One region of the Bradyrhizobium sp. CIAT3101 genome, then DNA from elsewhere that is predicted to be linked to it. Evidence: riboswitches for the same ligand, from Rfam matches in the RefSeq annotation. Region 1 holds a riboswitch; the other holds the start of a gene.
The links. Region 1 has a riboswitch for glycine ahead of QA645_RS39845 (D-amino acid dehydrogenase). Riboswitches for the same ligand answer to the same signal wherever they lie in the genome.
Positions count from the first base shown of each region.

Region 2: linked by a shared signal. The riboswitch ahead of QA645_RS16355 (D-amino acid dehydrogenase) and the one ahead of QA645_RS39845 (D-amino acid dehydrogenase) in region 1 are both predicted to bind glycine.

Region 1 covers NZ_CP121634.1:8,552,512-8,559,963, reverse strand. Annotated here, with positions in the region: gene QA645_RS39850 (Lrp/AsnC family transcriptional regulator) at 563-1,039, opposite strand; gene QA645_RS39845 (D-amino acid dehydrogenase) at 1,747-2,994, opposite strand; glycine riboswitch at 3,057-3,144, opposite strand; glycine riboswitch at 3,148-3,247, opposite strand; gene QA645_RS39840 (D-aminoacyl-tRNA deacylase) at 4,007-4,945, shown strand; gene QA645_RS39835 (Xaa-Pro peptidase family protein) at 5,031-6,254, shown strand; gene QA645_RS39830 (M20 aminoacylase family protein) at 6,643-7,452, shown strand, end outside.
Region 2 covers NZ_CP121634.1:3,492,186-3,499,637, reverse strand. Annotated here, with positions in the region: gene QA645_RS16365 (ABC transporter substrate-binding protein) at 1-108, opposite strand, end outside; gene QA645_RS16360 (M20/M25/M40 family metallo-hydrolase) at 377-1,507, shown strand; glycine riboswitch at 1,603-1,707, shown strand; glycine riboswitch at 1,711-1,836, shown strand; gene QA645_RS16355 (D-amino acid dehydrogenase) at 1,904-3,217, shown strand; gene QA645_RS16350 (ABC transporter permease) at 3,399-4,340, shown strand; gene QA645_RS16345 (ABC transporter permease) at 4,359-5,246, shown strand; gene QA645_RS16340 (ABC transporter ATP-binding protein) at 5,261-6,913, shown strand; gene QA645_RS16335 (M81 family metallopeptidase) at 7,192-7,452, shown strand, end outside.

The DNA.
Region 1 (7,452 bases):
GGCGCCGCGGCTCGCTCTGCGGCGCCTGTCACGAGGAGATCAAGTTTTTAAATCAATACAAGGCGCCAAGGATTAAGGCCTCTGGCTCAGTTGAGTGGCATCTGGCCCTTGCCGGCGGCATCTCGCAGGGAGTGACTACGGAATGAGAGAGCGCACCCGGCTCGCTAGACGAACGCGCGCACGAAAATTCAAGAAAGATTACCGGGCGCGCGGTCTGAATATTTGATCGCGCGTAACCGCTTAGAGCACAAAAGCGAAGGAAACTTGCAGCGTTTTTAACTCGCACTGCGCGACGAAAAAGGGCGCTAGTGAGGCGTGCTGTCCAAGCCAACGTCTCTCGTTGGTTAGCGTTTGGAAGCTCATCGACCGAATCATCCAGCTCGCTCGCGCCATCAAGCGCCCACGATGAGCGGTGGGTGTTAGTAGCCTGGAGGTGATGCTACTTAGTCGAAAGTTGCACGCGCCAATGCGCGAAGACCTGCGCTCGTTTCATAACGGGTACCGCGACACCTCGCCCGGCTTGCTGATGGAGCAGGTAGGCGGGGTCCGGTGGGTGAGACACTCAATCCTCGGACGGAGCCTCAATTGGAATAGCAAATCCTGCTTTTACCCGGTCCATGACCACCATGGTCTTGAAGCCCTTGATATCGGGGTTCTCACGGAAAAATCGCCGCGTGAACTGCTCATAGTCGTCCATGGTGCGTGCGGTTATGTATAGGACAAAGTCAGCATCGCCTGTGACGTAAAACCCATTGACGACTTCAGCGGATGACTTGATCGCCTTTTTAAACCTGTCGATGATGTCCGAGCGCTCTCGTTCCAATGTCACCAGCACTAGCATCTGAATAGGTCTTCCGACCGCCTTGGCCGAAACGATCGAAACGTCAGCCTCGATAATGCCGTCCGACCGAAGCCTCTTTAGCCTGCGTTGACAGGCGGTAGCGGAAAGCCCGGCCAGTTCGCCAATCGTCTCGGATGTGAGACGGTTATTCTTTTGCACGATCTCCAGGATGTGAGCGTCGATTCGGTCGTACCTCATAACAAGCTCCAGGCTTAAGAGGAGATCCTGCAAAAGATCGCCAACTTCCGCAGAAAAACATCTAAAATCAGACAAATGTCGTCGAAAACGCTCTTTATGACATCAGTATCGTCGATCTAACGGCAATTACAAGAAATATGCTGCATGGCTTGTAAAATGCCCTTCGAAACGCCCTTCGTCCCGTAATGCAGACTTCTCTAAGATAAGCGTCAGCTGGGCGCACAGCAGGCGTCGCTCCGCAGCAGTTGGGGAGTCGACGAGACTTGAGCTTGGCGATGCATCTCGGTGTTTCGGGACGACGTGTCGTTGGATCGGGTTGGTTTTACGCTCGGGTGGGCGGGGCGGAACGGCTTTGGCGCGCTCGATTCGCTCCGCGCAAAGCTGCGTCCTGCCCCTAAATGCCACGGCACTTCACGGTGTGTGCTGCGTACGCCTTGCTAAGAAATGACGTCGTTCATGCGGCCCCATCTGGTCGGCGTCAATTCGGGAACGGTCGCAACAACTGCGTCATACAAGGCTTTCGGAAGCAACGTACCAAGTGGTCCACAGGGGCTTACCTAAGCAATGAATTGCGGGAAGCACGTCGCCCGGTACTGAAGGTCGCATCATCCTTCGAGAGCGACTGCAAAATCCGCTTCGGCGCTGTCAATCGACATGCTCCCGCCCCGATATCGGCGGGAGCATGGACCAGGACCCACTCAACAGGATCAGGGCACGGATTCGCTCAGCCGAGTATTGCTGCGATCTGCGGCAATGACATCAGCGATCATTTCAGCTGTGACAGCGGATAATGTCCAACCGAGATGGCCATGGCCGGTGTTGTAGAAGATATTCGAGCGTTTGCCTCGGCCAACCCGCGGCATCATGCTAGGTGTCATAGGACGCAAGCCCGCCCATGGCACCACCTGCGCGGTGGATACATCCGGGAACGATCGCTCCACCCACCGTATCAGGGGCTTAATTCGGTCCCAGCGGATATCGCGGTTTTCGCCATTAAATTCGGCGGTCCCGGCGACCCGGAAGCGATCCTCTCCTAACCGGCTGGTCACGATCTTGGTAGCCTCGTCCAGGAGGCTGACACGAGGCGCAGCCTTTTGGCTCGTTTCGTCTCCCAGCTCTACCGTGATGGAATAGCCCTTGACGGGATAAATGTTTATGTTGTCCCCCAGCATTGAAGCAATGCGGCGGCTGCCGACTCCCGCGCAAACCACTGCGCGTTCGGCATTGAGTTCTTCCTTCAACGAACCTCGTTTCCAGTGTACGACCACACCGTCTCGATCGGACCGAATGCCGCAGATATCTGCATCAAAGACGAAGCGTACGCCCCCTCGCTCGCAAGCCGCAGCGAGGCCGCGCGTGAACTTGTGAATGTCGCCGGTTGAGTCAGACGGGGTAAAGAAGCCACCATAATACTGATCGCGCAGAGCTGGCTCTATTGCAAGCATTTCAGAGGGCGTCACGGGACGGCGATCCAATCCGCCTTTGAGCAGCAACTGATTCACGCGAGAGGCCGCATCGAAGTCGGACTTGCTCGAATAAACGTGCAAAATTCCTCGCCGCTCCAAGTCGAAATCGATGCTCTCCCGATCGGCTAGCTCAAAAAGATGCTTGCGAGCAGCTATCGCTAGCTTCGTCGTTTCGATCGTGTTGTGGCGGTAGTTTCGAATCTGGCTTACGAACTCTGCCAGCCAAGTATATTTGTGAAAACTGGGCCTTGGGTTCAGCAACAGTGGTGCGTCTTTGCGCAGCATCCACCTCAAGCCTTTTACGATCGTTGCGACGTTATTCCAGACCTCGGCATTGCTTGCCGATAATTGGCCGCCGTTCGCAAACGAAGTGTCCATCGCCGGATAGCGCTGGCGATCAAAGACTGTCACCGAATAGCCGCGGCGGGCCAGGGCATAGGCAGTTGTAACTCCGGTAATACCGGATCCAATAATGACGATCGTGCTCATCGTGCGCTCCAAGACAGGGTTGAACGAACGGTGAAATGGCTTCGCCATGTCTCCGTCCCCAAATCTGTCCGTGCACCTGAGAGCTTTCTCCGCAATCCGCGTGGATTACGGTCCCCTTCGGTGGGTGCTGACCGGCACCTCTCTCCAGATCGTCCTCGGTGTGCGGTCCTGGGCCTGAGAGTTTCCTTGGGGAGTTGCTCCGTCGGCGGTGATACGCCTTTGCAGGCTTATCGCGCTCTCCCGCACACCATCATCAGACACGATGACAGTCTCAGACGCACTCACTCCCTGTCAAGCCGCGATGAATCGTCGGATCCAAAAATCGGCGGCGTAAGCGGCAACTCGATGTTTGCCCAAGCTCCCCACCAAGATTAGCAGGTGGCTTATTGCCAGGTACTATGCTGATCTCGCTTTTTGAGGATTGCATTCGCTGGATGTCCCAGTGGTTTCCATCGAGCTATCCGCGGCTAGCGCAGAAATACTGCGGGATCCTGAAAAGAACGCACAATGTTTGCGTGGCGACGCTCTAATAAATATGCGGTGGTGTAGGACCCTACAAAGCTAGTGCCTTTCATGCATCTCTTTCAAAGTCGAGCCAAAATGGAGGCCTGCACGCCTGAGGCGATCGCTATGCTCGATGAGGGGCTCTTCACACCACTTTCGTCGACGTCTGTGGCATATGGCGGCAGGATTCGACCTTGTTCGTCGCGCAACCAGGTTAAGTTCGTTGCTGGTCCGGCGATCCGCTGCCGCGTTTTTCGTTTCGCGCGATTTCCAGTCCATGCTCCGCCAAACATGCCGGCCGCAACAGGGCCCAGTTTGCGGGTGGCGCTGCTGTGACGCTATTCGGGCTTGAGTTAATCGCCTCCCGCGCGCTCGCTCTCGCCCTGCAAGCTCGCAGTTCCGGGCGAAGAGCAGGGTGTTTTCCGACAAAATCGAAAAGACGACGGCGCCAAGTTGAAGATAGACGTCCCACGCTCTCGATCTGCTTAGAACTCGGCGGAGGACCTCGATGAGACATGCCGTCTTTGTCTTCTGCGTCGATGGAGAAAAGGACCCGGTCGCGGGGCACGTTCTGGATGCTCTCAAGGCGGATTGCGCTCTAGTTCCAACGAGTTTTGAAGTCGATGGGCACTCCGTCCGCGAAGTTGCTGGCTTGCATGATGCCAGAATTTCGATCGTGGCCACGAACGAGGTCGTAAGTAACGACTATGCGCGCTACGCGCCAATGTTCAATGATCGGTTCGGTGATGCCAACGTTATTGGCATCGTGAACTGGCACGAGGGCGCCAATGCGCCAAACGCAATCTTCTCGGTTCAAACGACCGGCGATCTGGGCACGGGGACCTTCAGCGCGGTCGACCCTCGGATTACGCGGGGACTTCTTCTGGCGATCGAAGCCGAGCGGGTCGCTTCCGGTCTTGACCCCTATCGCACTTATCTCGAGGCGACTCATTGGTCGGGCGTCAAGGCTGGTGATGCTGGTACCCGTCTCGCTGACCTGCCACCTTCGGCTGTCGATGTCGAGATCGGAAGCTCGCCCGAAGATTGGGCACATCCTCTTGCAGCTCGAGTGCTGGCGCGATCCCTACTGCGAATTTTCGATCGTATTGAGGAACCGGTACATTCCGTGCTCTGCATCGGAGGTGTTCACTTCGAGCCGAGCTTCACGAACGCGGTATTGCAGTCGCGCGATCGACCCGCGATCGCGGCTAGTCACGTCCTACCAAACCACTGGCTCGTGTCGGACGGCTATGACCAGGAAAGCCGTTTGATCGACCTGCGAGCTTGCGTGCGATCCATTGTAGGCGGAATTCAAAGCATCGTTCACCACGACAAGCTGAAAGCTCCTTACAAAGGTCTTGTTCGCCTGCTCGCAGAGGAGCTCGGTATTCCGATGCTTTCGCATAAAAAACTGCGCGCGGCTGTTCCGAAGGATATTGTCGAATGAGCGCGCGAGGGCGGCCATCTGCTGTCGAGCCGGCATATAAATTGTCGGTTGTCCTGCGATTGACGTGTTTCTCTGGAGAAGAGCGATGAACGGTATGGGGATGGATTCGATTAGGACCATTCAGTATGATCCCTTTCCCTGGATCGAATACGAGGGTCGCGTCGAGCGCGCGCGGCGTTTGATGAAACAGCATGCCATTGACGCGCTTCTGGCGACGTCCGAACACAATTTGCGATATTTCATTGGTGAGCCTAGTACGACCCCGCAGCAGACGACCCGGCCGCGATTTCTTCTCATTCTTTCGTCAGCTGACCCCGTTGCAATCGTCCCGGAGGGAATTGACCAGTTTTACAGAGACACGACCTGGGTAAAAAATTGCCGGAGCTGGCCTAGCCCAAATCCGAAAGATGAGGGTGTGTCCGCCCTTGCACGAGCGGTGTGTGAATTACTGCCGGAGCACGCTAGGATCGGCGTAGAGCTTGGCGCGGAGAGTAGGCTTGGCTTCCCCGCGGGAGATTTCTTGCGTGTAGCCGACGCGATCAAGCCTCGAACGTTCGTCGACGCATCGGATCCGATTCTCACCCCCTTGCGAATGATCAAGTCTCCGCTTGAAGTCGGCAGAATTGGAACCGTATGTGGCCTTGTGTCGGACGCATTTGAAGGGCTCGCAACAAAGCTACGCCTTGGAATGACGGAACGCGAGGCCTGTCGCCAGTTCGAATTCGAATGTTTCAGTCGCGGTGTCGAGAAGACAAGCAAGATAGTGGGTGTTTCTGGCCGCGGGGGATACACGCGTCCTTACGGTGTTCCGACCGACAAATTTCTGTCGGATGGAGACCTACTGTTTATTGATGCCGGCTGCCTGTTCGATTTTTATTGGAGCGATTTCGATCGACACTTTGCTTTCGGTGCGCCTGATCCGCACACCCAGGATGCCTATCAGGTCGTTTGGGATGCCACCGAAGCGGGAATTGCGGCCGCTAAACCTGGCATTCCGATCTCTGATGTCTGGAGCGCAATGTCAGCCGTACTAAATGGCTCAAACAATCGCGGTAAAGCCACCAACATCGGCCGAATGGGACACTCCATGGGCTTATGGATGCCGGAGTTACCGTCGGTCCAACCGGACGACAAGACAATACTAAAGCCAGGCATGATCGTTAATATTGAACCGAGCACCTCATATCCCTCATATTTTGACGGATCACCGAAGCTGATGCTGCATGAAGAGGTGGTTGTCGTGACCGAAACTGGCTCGCAGTTGCTCACGTCTCGTGCTCCGCGAAAAATGCCAGTAGTGGCCATATAACAAATAAGAAGAAGAGCATGGCAGAAGGGAAGGGCATGCCGAGCTCTCGCCGTAGGCCTGAAGCGGTCATGACGTCTCACTGGCGTTTTAGCTCTGTGTCTCAATGGCCGCACGAGAGTGTGGGATATCAGCGAGCCGGCCTAAGAGACTACGGCAAGTTGGAATTCACGAGTAGAGTGCAGAAGCCCACACGGTGTGTGCCCAATAGATGCGACGTCCTGCCATGACGTCTCTACATTTTGCTTATGGCGTGCTCCATTACAAAAATTTCAGAATGCGAGCGACTACAGCAAAAATTGCGCGGGGCCGCTTCACGCGTACGCACCGAGACTCCGCCGCGCGCTCGAACGGTGCTGTATCATAATGGATTCGGATTTTAAGGTCTGACATGCATAGTGTTGATCAGTTTCGTGATTTGCAGGGAGAGGTAACGGCGTGGCGCCGCTATCTTCACGAAAATCCCGAGCTTGACTTTCAGGTACACAATACGGCGAGGTTCGTCGCCGAGAAGCTCGCCTCGTTCGGTATCAATCACATCGAAACGGGGATAGCTGAAACCGGCATCGTTGCATTGATTCAAGGGAAGGGTGGACACGGTCCTACCATTGGATTGAGGGCCGACATGGATGCGCTGCCGATCCTCGAAGCCTCAAACAAGCCGTGGTCCTCGAAAGTGCTGGGTAAAATGCACGCATGCGGGCACGATGGTCATACGGCCATGTTGTTGGGCGCAGCGAAATATCTTGCTAATACGCGCAATTTCAAAGGCTGCGTCGCCTTGATTTTTCAGCCGGCAGAAGAAGTGGAACTCCCTTCCGGCGGCCTGAAAATGGTCCAGGTAGGAATCATGGACCGTTTCAGCATCTCCAAAGTTTTTGGGATGCACAACGCTCCGGGCACCGAGATCGGCAAGTTCAGCATTTGCCATGGACCGATCATGGCCTCGCAAGACGATTTCGACATCCTCGTAAAGGGTCGGGGCGGCCATGCGGCCAAGCCGCATGAGACCATCGATCCAGTCGTAATTGCCGCACAGATCATCGTCGGCTTGCAAATGCTGGTCTCGCGGAACACGAATCCAATCAAGTCTCTCGTCATCTCAGTGACGAAGTTGAATGCCGCCAACGCCTACAACGTCATTGCCGATCAAGTCGAAATGGCCGGCACTGTTAGAACCCATGTTCCGGAGCTGCGAGAC
Region 2 (7,452 bases), 4.3 Mb from region 1:
CTTGCCGGCCGCAAATACCGGCGATGCCATCGCCGTCGAGAGCGCGACGACCGACAGCGCGAGTGTGGAGGCGAACGCGCGTCGCCCCCGGCGCATCAAGCTCAACATAGAAAGTTTCTCCTGACGTGAAACTGTTCAAAGGCGGGTTATTGGTTGAGCATTCGGTTCGTTCCCTAGGCGAACTAACCTCATGCAATGCCTTTATCTTTCGAGACTTGCAGACAGTCTTGAGCGCGTCAATCCGGTTTCGGTGCAAGCCCTTGCGGCGCATGCACGGGCTCCACAAAGATCGGTTTGGCTCTACAACTCTCCCCGCTTGTCCTGCCCGCGCTGATGCAATGCGCATTCCATCTTTCGAAGCTTGAGAGACATTAAGATGAATCCAGCCAATCTTCCCTTCGATTCCGAGGCGATGCTCGAGGGCCTGCGCACCTGGGTGGAATGCGAAAGCCCGACCTGGGATGCGGGCGCGGTCAACCGCATGCTCGATATCGCAGCGCGGGATATGGCGATCATGGGTGCGACCATCGAGCGCATCGCCGGCCGTCAGGGCTTCGGCGGCGTCGTTCGCGCGCGCTTCCCGCATCCCAGGCAAGGCGAACCCGGCATCCTGATCGCCGGGCACATGGATACCGTCCACCCGGTCGGCACCATCGAGAAGCTGAAATGGCGGCGCGAGGGCAACAAGTGCTACGGCCCCGGCATCTACGACATGAAGGGCGGCAACTATCTCTCGCTGGAAGCGATCCGGCAGCTGGCGCGCGCGGCCTTCACCACGCCGCTTCCGATCACCATCCTGTTCACGCCGGACGAGGAAGTCGGCACGCCCTCGACGCGCGACATCATCGAAGCGGAAGCCGCGCGCAACAAATATGTGCTGGTGCCCGAGCCTGGCCGCGCCGACAACGGCGTCACCACCGGACGTTACGCGATCGCGCGCTTCAATCTGGAAGCGACGGGGCGGCCGAGCCACGCCGGCGCGACCTTGTCGGCGGGACGCTCGGCGATCCGCGAGATGGCACGGCAGATTCTCGCGATCGACGCGATGACGACGGAGGACTGCACCTTCTCGGTCGGCGTCGTGCATGGTGGCCAATGGGTCAATTGCGTTGCCACGACTGCCACCGGCGAAGCGCTGTCTATGGCCAAGCGCCAGGCCGATCTCGACCGCGGCGTCGAACGGATGCTTGCGCTCTCGGGTACGGCGAATGATGTCTCCTTCAAGGTGACACGTGGCGTGACGCGGCCGGTGTGGGAGCCTGATGCCGGTACCATGGCGCTGTATGAAAAGGCGCGCGGCATCGCCAAATCTCTTGGCGCGGAATTACCGCATGCGAGCTCCGGCGGCGGCTCCGACGGCAACTTCACGGGCGCGATGGGCATCCCGACGCTCGACGGCCTCGGCGTGCGTGGCGGCAATGGCCACACGCTCGAAGAGTTCATCGAGGTCGATAGCCTGGTTGAACGCGGCCGCCTGATGGCGGGACTGCTGGCGACGCTCGACTAAAGTGAATCAACTTCGCACTGCACAATGCATTGGCAGTCGCGGATGAAATTTAGCCTTGTCTAAAAATGAGGCGCATCGTACTGCTCGATGGTCCACGCGACGATGCGGGAGAGATCGCAATGAAGGCATCCAGCTTTCATTGCGGCGCCGACGGAGCAACCGCCCCGGAAACTCTCAGGCAAAAGGACTGTATCGTCAGGACGATCTGGAGAGAGACGGCACGATCGACGTCGTGACGTCCACCGAAGGGGATAGTCTGCGCAGGTCTCGTGAGGTTCTGCCTCGTCGAGGTCCGTGCCGGATCAAGCTCTCAGGTAACCGTGACAGATGGGGCGCCGCCAACGGCTTTCGGGCCGGCGGTTAGCCTATCCTAACTCACGGGAGCCCCTGCTCAACATGACACATATCGCCATCATCGGCGCCGGCATCACCGGCGTGACGACCGCCTATGCCCTGCTCGAACGCGGCTACAAGGTCACGGTGCTCGACAAGCATCGCTACGCCGCGATGGAGACCTCGTTTGCGAACGGCGGACAGCTCTCCGCCAGCAATGCCGAGGTGTGGAACAGCACCGCGACGATCCTCAAAGGCCTGCGCTGGATGTTCCGGCGCGATGCGCCGCTCTTGATGAACCCGCGGCCGAACTGGCACAAATATTCGTGGATGAGCGAGTTCGTCGCCAATATCGGCAACTACCGCGCCAATACGATTTTGACGACGCGGCTCGCGATCGAAGCCCGCAAGCACCTGTTCGAGATCGCGACGCGCGAAGGCATCGACTTCGATCTCGAACGCCGCGGCATCCTCCACATCTATCACGACAAGAAGGGTTTTGAATCCGGCCTGCGCGTCAATGCGCTGCTGCAGGAAGGCGGACTCGATCGCCACCCGGTGACGCCGGAAGAAATCCGCACGATCGAGCCGACGCTGCGCAAGGATTATTACGGCGGCTTCTACACGCCGTCGGATGCCACCGGCGACATCCACAAGTTCACGCGCGGGCTGGCAGAGGCCTGCAAGCGGCGCGGCGCAACCTTCATCCATGAGGCCAATATCGATTCCATCGCGCAAGCTCGCGGCGGCTTCGTCATCGGCTGGGCCGATCTCAGCGCAAGCGACGCGGTCGCCTCCGCGCGCGGCATGCTGAAGGTCGATGGCGTCGTGGTCTGCGCCGGCGTTGCCAGCCGTCATTTCGCGGCGATGCTCGACGAGCGCGTCAATGTCTATCCGGTGAAGGGTTATTCGATCACCATCCAGCTCGACACTGCCGAGAGCCGCAATGCGACGCCGACCGTCAGCCTGCTCGACGAGGCCGCCAAGATCGTCACCAGCCGGCTCGGCGCCGATCGTTTTCGTGTGGCCGGCACGGCCGAGTTCAACGACTTCAACCGCGACATCCGCGCCGATCGCGTGCAGCCGCTGGTCGACTGGGTGCGCAGCAACTTTCCGGCGGTCGAGACGTCTCGCATCATTCCGTGGGCCGGGCTCAGGCCGATGATGCCGAACATGATGCCGGTGGTGCGCGCGGGCCGGATGCCCGGCGTGTTCTTTAACACCGGCCACGGCCATCTCGGCTGGACCTTGTCGGCCGCGACCGCGCAGATGATCGCCGGAACCATCGACGGCTGGCGCGGGCTCAACGCACCGCCAACCGTCCCCTCATTTCGGGGCGAACTTGGGGTTGAGCGCGAGATGCGTCGTGCATCCTGAGTGGTCGCAAATCGATGCGGGGCGGCCCCTTGCGACCGCCCTGCCCTTGGCACACAATTTGCCCCACGAGGACGGCTCTCCGGCCGGGTCTTCCAGCCCGAGAGACAGGCGCGCATGATAGACACGACCGAATCCACGGGCGCCTCTCGGCCCCCCACAATCTGCAGCCGGAGATAGGTGCATGCTAGGTTATCTCATTCGCCGCGTTCTGGCTGCGGTGCCCGTGATGGGCGTCGTGGCGCTGTTCGTGTTCCTGCTGCTGCGGCTGACGCCCGGCGACCCCGCCGCGATCCTCGCCGGCGACAATGCGACACCTGAACGGCTGGAGCGCATCCGCACCTCGCTCGGCCTCAATGAACCCCTGATCGTGCAGTTCGTCACCTGGGTCGGCAAGCTGCTGCACGGCGACCTCGGAACCTCCCTGATTTCCAACCTGCCGGTCATGAAGATGATCGGCCAGCGCGTCGAGCCGTCGATCTCGATCGCGCTGTCGACCATCATCCTCGCCGTCATCGTTGCGGTGCCGCTCGGCGTCATCGCGGCCTGGAAGCACGGCACCTGGATCGACCGTTTCGTGATGGGCCTGTCCGTGCTCGGCTTCTCGGTGCCGGTGTTCGTGGTCGGCTATGTCCTGATCGAGGTCTTTGCGATCGATTTGCGCTGGGTGCCGGTGCAGGGCTTCAAGAGCATCTCTGCCGGCTTCGGCGCGTTCTTCGAGCGCATCATCCTGCCGACCTGCGCGCTCTCCTTCATCTACATCGCGCTGATCGCGCGCATGACGCGCGCCGCGATGCTCGATGTGCTCGGCGAGGATTACGTGCGAACGGCGCGCGCCAAGGGCATCAACGAGGTCGCGGTGATGATGCGGCACGCGCTGCGGAACGCCGCCGTGCCCGTGATCACCGTGATCGGCACCGGCTTCGCGCTCCTGATCTCCGGCGTCGTCGTCACCGAGAGCGTGTTCAACATCCCCGGCATCGGCCGCCTCACCGTGGATGCGGTGCTGGCGCGCGACTATCCGGTGATCCAGGCGATGATCCTGCTGACGTCGCTGATCTACGTCGTCGTCAACCTCCTGATCGACGTCGCCTACACGCTGCTCGATCCCCGGATCCGGTACTGAGGCAAGGACAACAACAAGATGTCAGTCGATACCCTTCCCCAGTCGTCCATCCCGATCACGTCGCCGCTGCGGCCGCGTTTCGGCTTCCTCACCTCGACGCCGATCATCGCCACGGCGACGGTGTTGCTCGCGCTGATCGTGCTGATCTCGATCCTGGCGCCGTTGATCGCGCCGCACGATCCGATCCAGCTCGCGCCGTCGCAGCGGCTCAAGCCCGCGTCGGCGCAGTTCCTGCTCGGCACCGACGCCTACGGCCGCGACCTGCTGTCGCGCGTCATCTATGGCGGCCGCATTTCGCTCCTGATCGGCATCGGCTCGGCGATCCTCTCGATCGCCATCGGCCTTGTGATCGGTCTCGTCTCCGGCTTCTTCAAGCTGATCGATTCCGTCCTGATGCGCATCATGGACGGCCTGATGGCGATGCCGAGCATCCTGCTTGCAATCGCCGTGGTGTCGCTGTCCGGCGCGAGCATCTGGACGGTGCTGGTCGCGATCACGATCCCCGAAATCCCGCGCGTGGCACGCCTAGTGCGCTCGGTCGTCCTGTCGGCGCGTGAGGAGCCCTATGTGGAAGCCGCGATCTCGGTCGGCTCCTCGCTGCCGAAGATCATGTGGCGGCACCTGATGCCGAACACGATCGCGCCGCTGATCGTCCAGGGCACCTATGTCTGCGCGTCCGCGATCCTCACCGAGGCCATCCTCTCCTTCCTCGGCGCCGGCATCTCGCCGGAGACGCCGACCTGGGGCAACATCATGGCCGAGGGCCGCCAGTATTTTCAGCTCAAGCCGACCCTGATTTTCTGGCCGGGCCTGCTGCTCTCGATCGCCATCCTCAGCATCAACCTGATCGGCGACGCCGCCCGCGACGCACTCGATCCCCGCATGAAGCAGCGGGAGGGCAAATAATGACCGATCAAGTGATGACCAAAGACATCGTTCTCGACATCAACAACCTCGTCGTCTCCGTCGGCAAGAAGCCGGGCGGTGCGAAAATCATCGACGGCATCTCGATCCAGGTCCACCAGGGCGAGACGCTGTGCCTGGTCGGCGAAAGCGGCTCGGGCAAGTCGGTGACCTCGCTGACCACGATGGGCCTGCTGCCGAAGGGCACATTGGTTCCGACCAGTGGCAGCGTAAAACTCGTCGGCGAGGAGATCCTAACGGCGACTGATCGCCGCCTGCGCCAGCTGCGCGCGACGAAGATGGCGATGATCTTCCAGGAGCCGATGACCGCGCTCAATCCGGTCGTGCCGGTCGGCCGACAGATCGATGAAGTCTTGCGCGCCCACACCAAGCTCGACGCGAAGGCACGGAAGAAGCGCATCCTCGACATGATGGAGCAGGTCCACCTGCCTCAGGTCGAGCGCATCTTCGCCTCCTACCCGCATCGGCTCTCCGGCGGCCAGCGCCAGCGCATCATGATCGCGATGGCGCTGGTGCTGGAGCCGAAGCTGCTGATTGCGGATGAGCCGACCACCGCGCTCGACGTCACCACGCAGAAGCAGATCCTGTCCCTGATCCGCGAGCTCCAGCGCGATCATGGCACCGCCGTGCTGTTCATCACCCACGACATGGGCGTGGTCGCCGAGATCGCGGACCGCGTCGCGGTGATGCGGCAGGGTCGCCTGGTCGAGACCGGCCCGCTCGAAACCGTGCTGCGCAATCCCACGATGGAATACACCCGCAATTTGCTCGCTTCGGTGCCGAGCCTGGTGCCGCGGCCGCCGCGCGAGGAGAGCAAGGAACCGGTGGTGCTCGAGGCCAACGATCTCAGCAAGATCTACAAGGAGCGCGCGTTCTTCGGGAAAGGCCGCGAGGTCGTCGCCGCCGACAAGGTGACGCTGACGCTGCGCAAGGGCCGCACGCTCGGCATCGTCGGTGAAAGCGGCTCGGGCAAGTCGACCGTGGCGCGCTGCATCGTCCGCCTGATCGATCCGACCTCCGGCGGCGTACGGCTGGCCGGCCGCGAGATCTCCGACATCTCGCGACGCCTGCTGCAGCCGCACCGGCAGAAGATCCAGATCGTGTTCCAGGATCCCTACCGTTCGCTCAACCCGCGCATCACCGTCGGCGAGAGCATCGCGGAAGGCCCGATCAACTACGGCACCTCGCATGCCGCTGCGATGAAGCGCGCGCGCGAGCTGCTCGAACTCGTCGGCCTGCCGGCCGATGCGGTGTCGCGCTATCCGCACCAATTCTCCGGAGGCCAGCGCCAGCGCATCGCCATTGCCCGCGCGCTCGCGCTCGATCCTGACGTGCTGGTCGCGGACGAAGCGGTCTCCGCGCTCGACGTCTCCGTGCAGGCGCAGGTGCTGGAACTGCTCGACGAGATCCAGAAGCGGCTCGGCATCGCCATCCTGTTCATCACCCATGATCTGCGCGTCGCAGCCCAAATCTGCGACGAGGTCGTGGTGATGCAGCACGGCCGCGTCGTCGAACAGGGCCCGGCCGCCGAGGTGCTGACGCATCCGCAGGAGGCCTATACCAAGGCCCTTCTGGATGCGGCACCAGGACGCAACTGGGACTTTGCGAATTTCCGACCGGTGTCGGAGGGTGTGGGGGCCACGGCTTGATGTCGTCCTGGCGAAAGCCAGGACCCATTACCCCAGGGAGACGTTTGGCGAAGACTCGTCGTCCGGGACTCACACCGTGCGCAGCGGATGGACCTCGCGGTATGGGTCCTGGCTTTCGCCAGGACGACACCGAGGGTGTTGCAGGCTGCTGCGCTCCACCGCATCCGCAGCATTCCCAAAACAGCCTGAGGCCATGCGTGGCGCGACTGCTTCCCACCTTGCCCTCGCCGCAGCGCCATGGCTAATTTCGCGCAACTTTTAACGCTGGACTTGCATTGATGACACGCATCGCCGTCGGCGGCTTCCTGCACGAGACCAACACCTTCGCCCCGACGAAGGCAACGTTCGCGGACTTCCAACATGGCGGCGGCTGGCCGGCGATGACCACAGGTCCCGACGTGCTGAAGGTGATGCGGCGCATCAATGTCGGGCTCGCCGGTTTCGTCGACAGCGCCGAGGCCAACGGCTGGGAACTCGTTCCGACGATTGCCTGCGGCGCGAGCCCGTCCGCGCACGTCACCAAGGACGCGTTCGAGCGC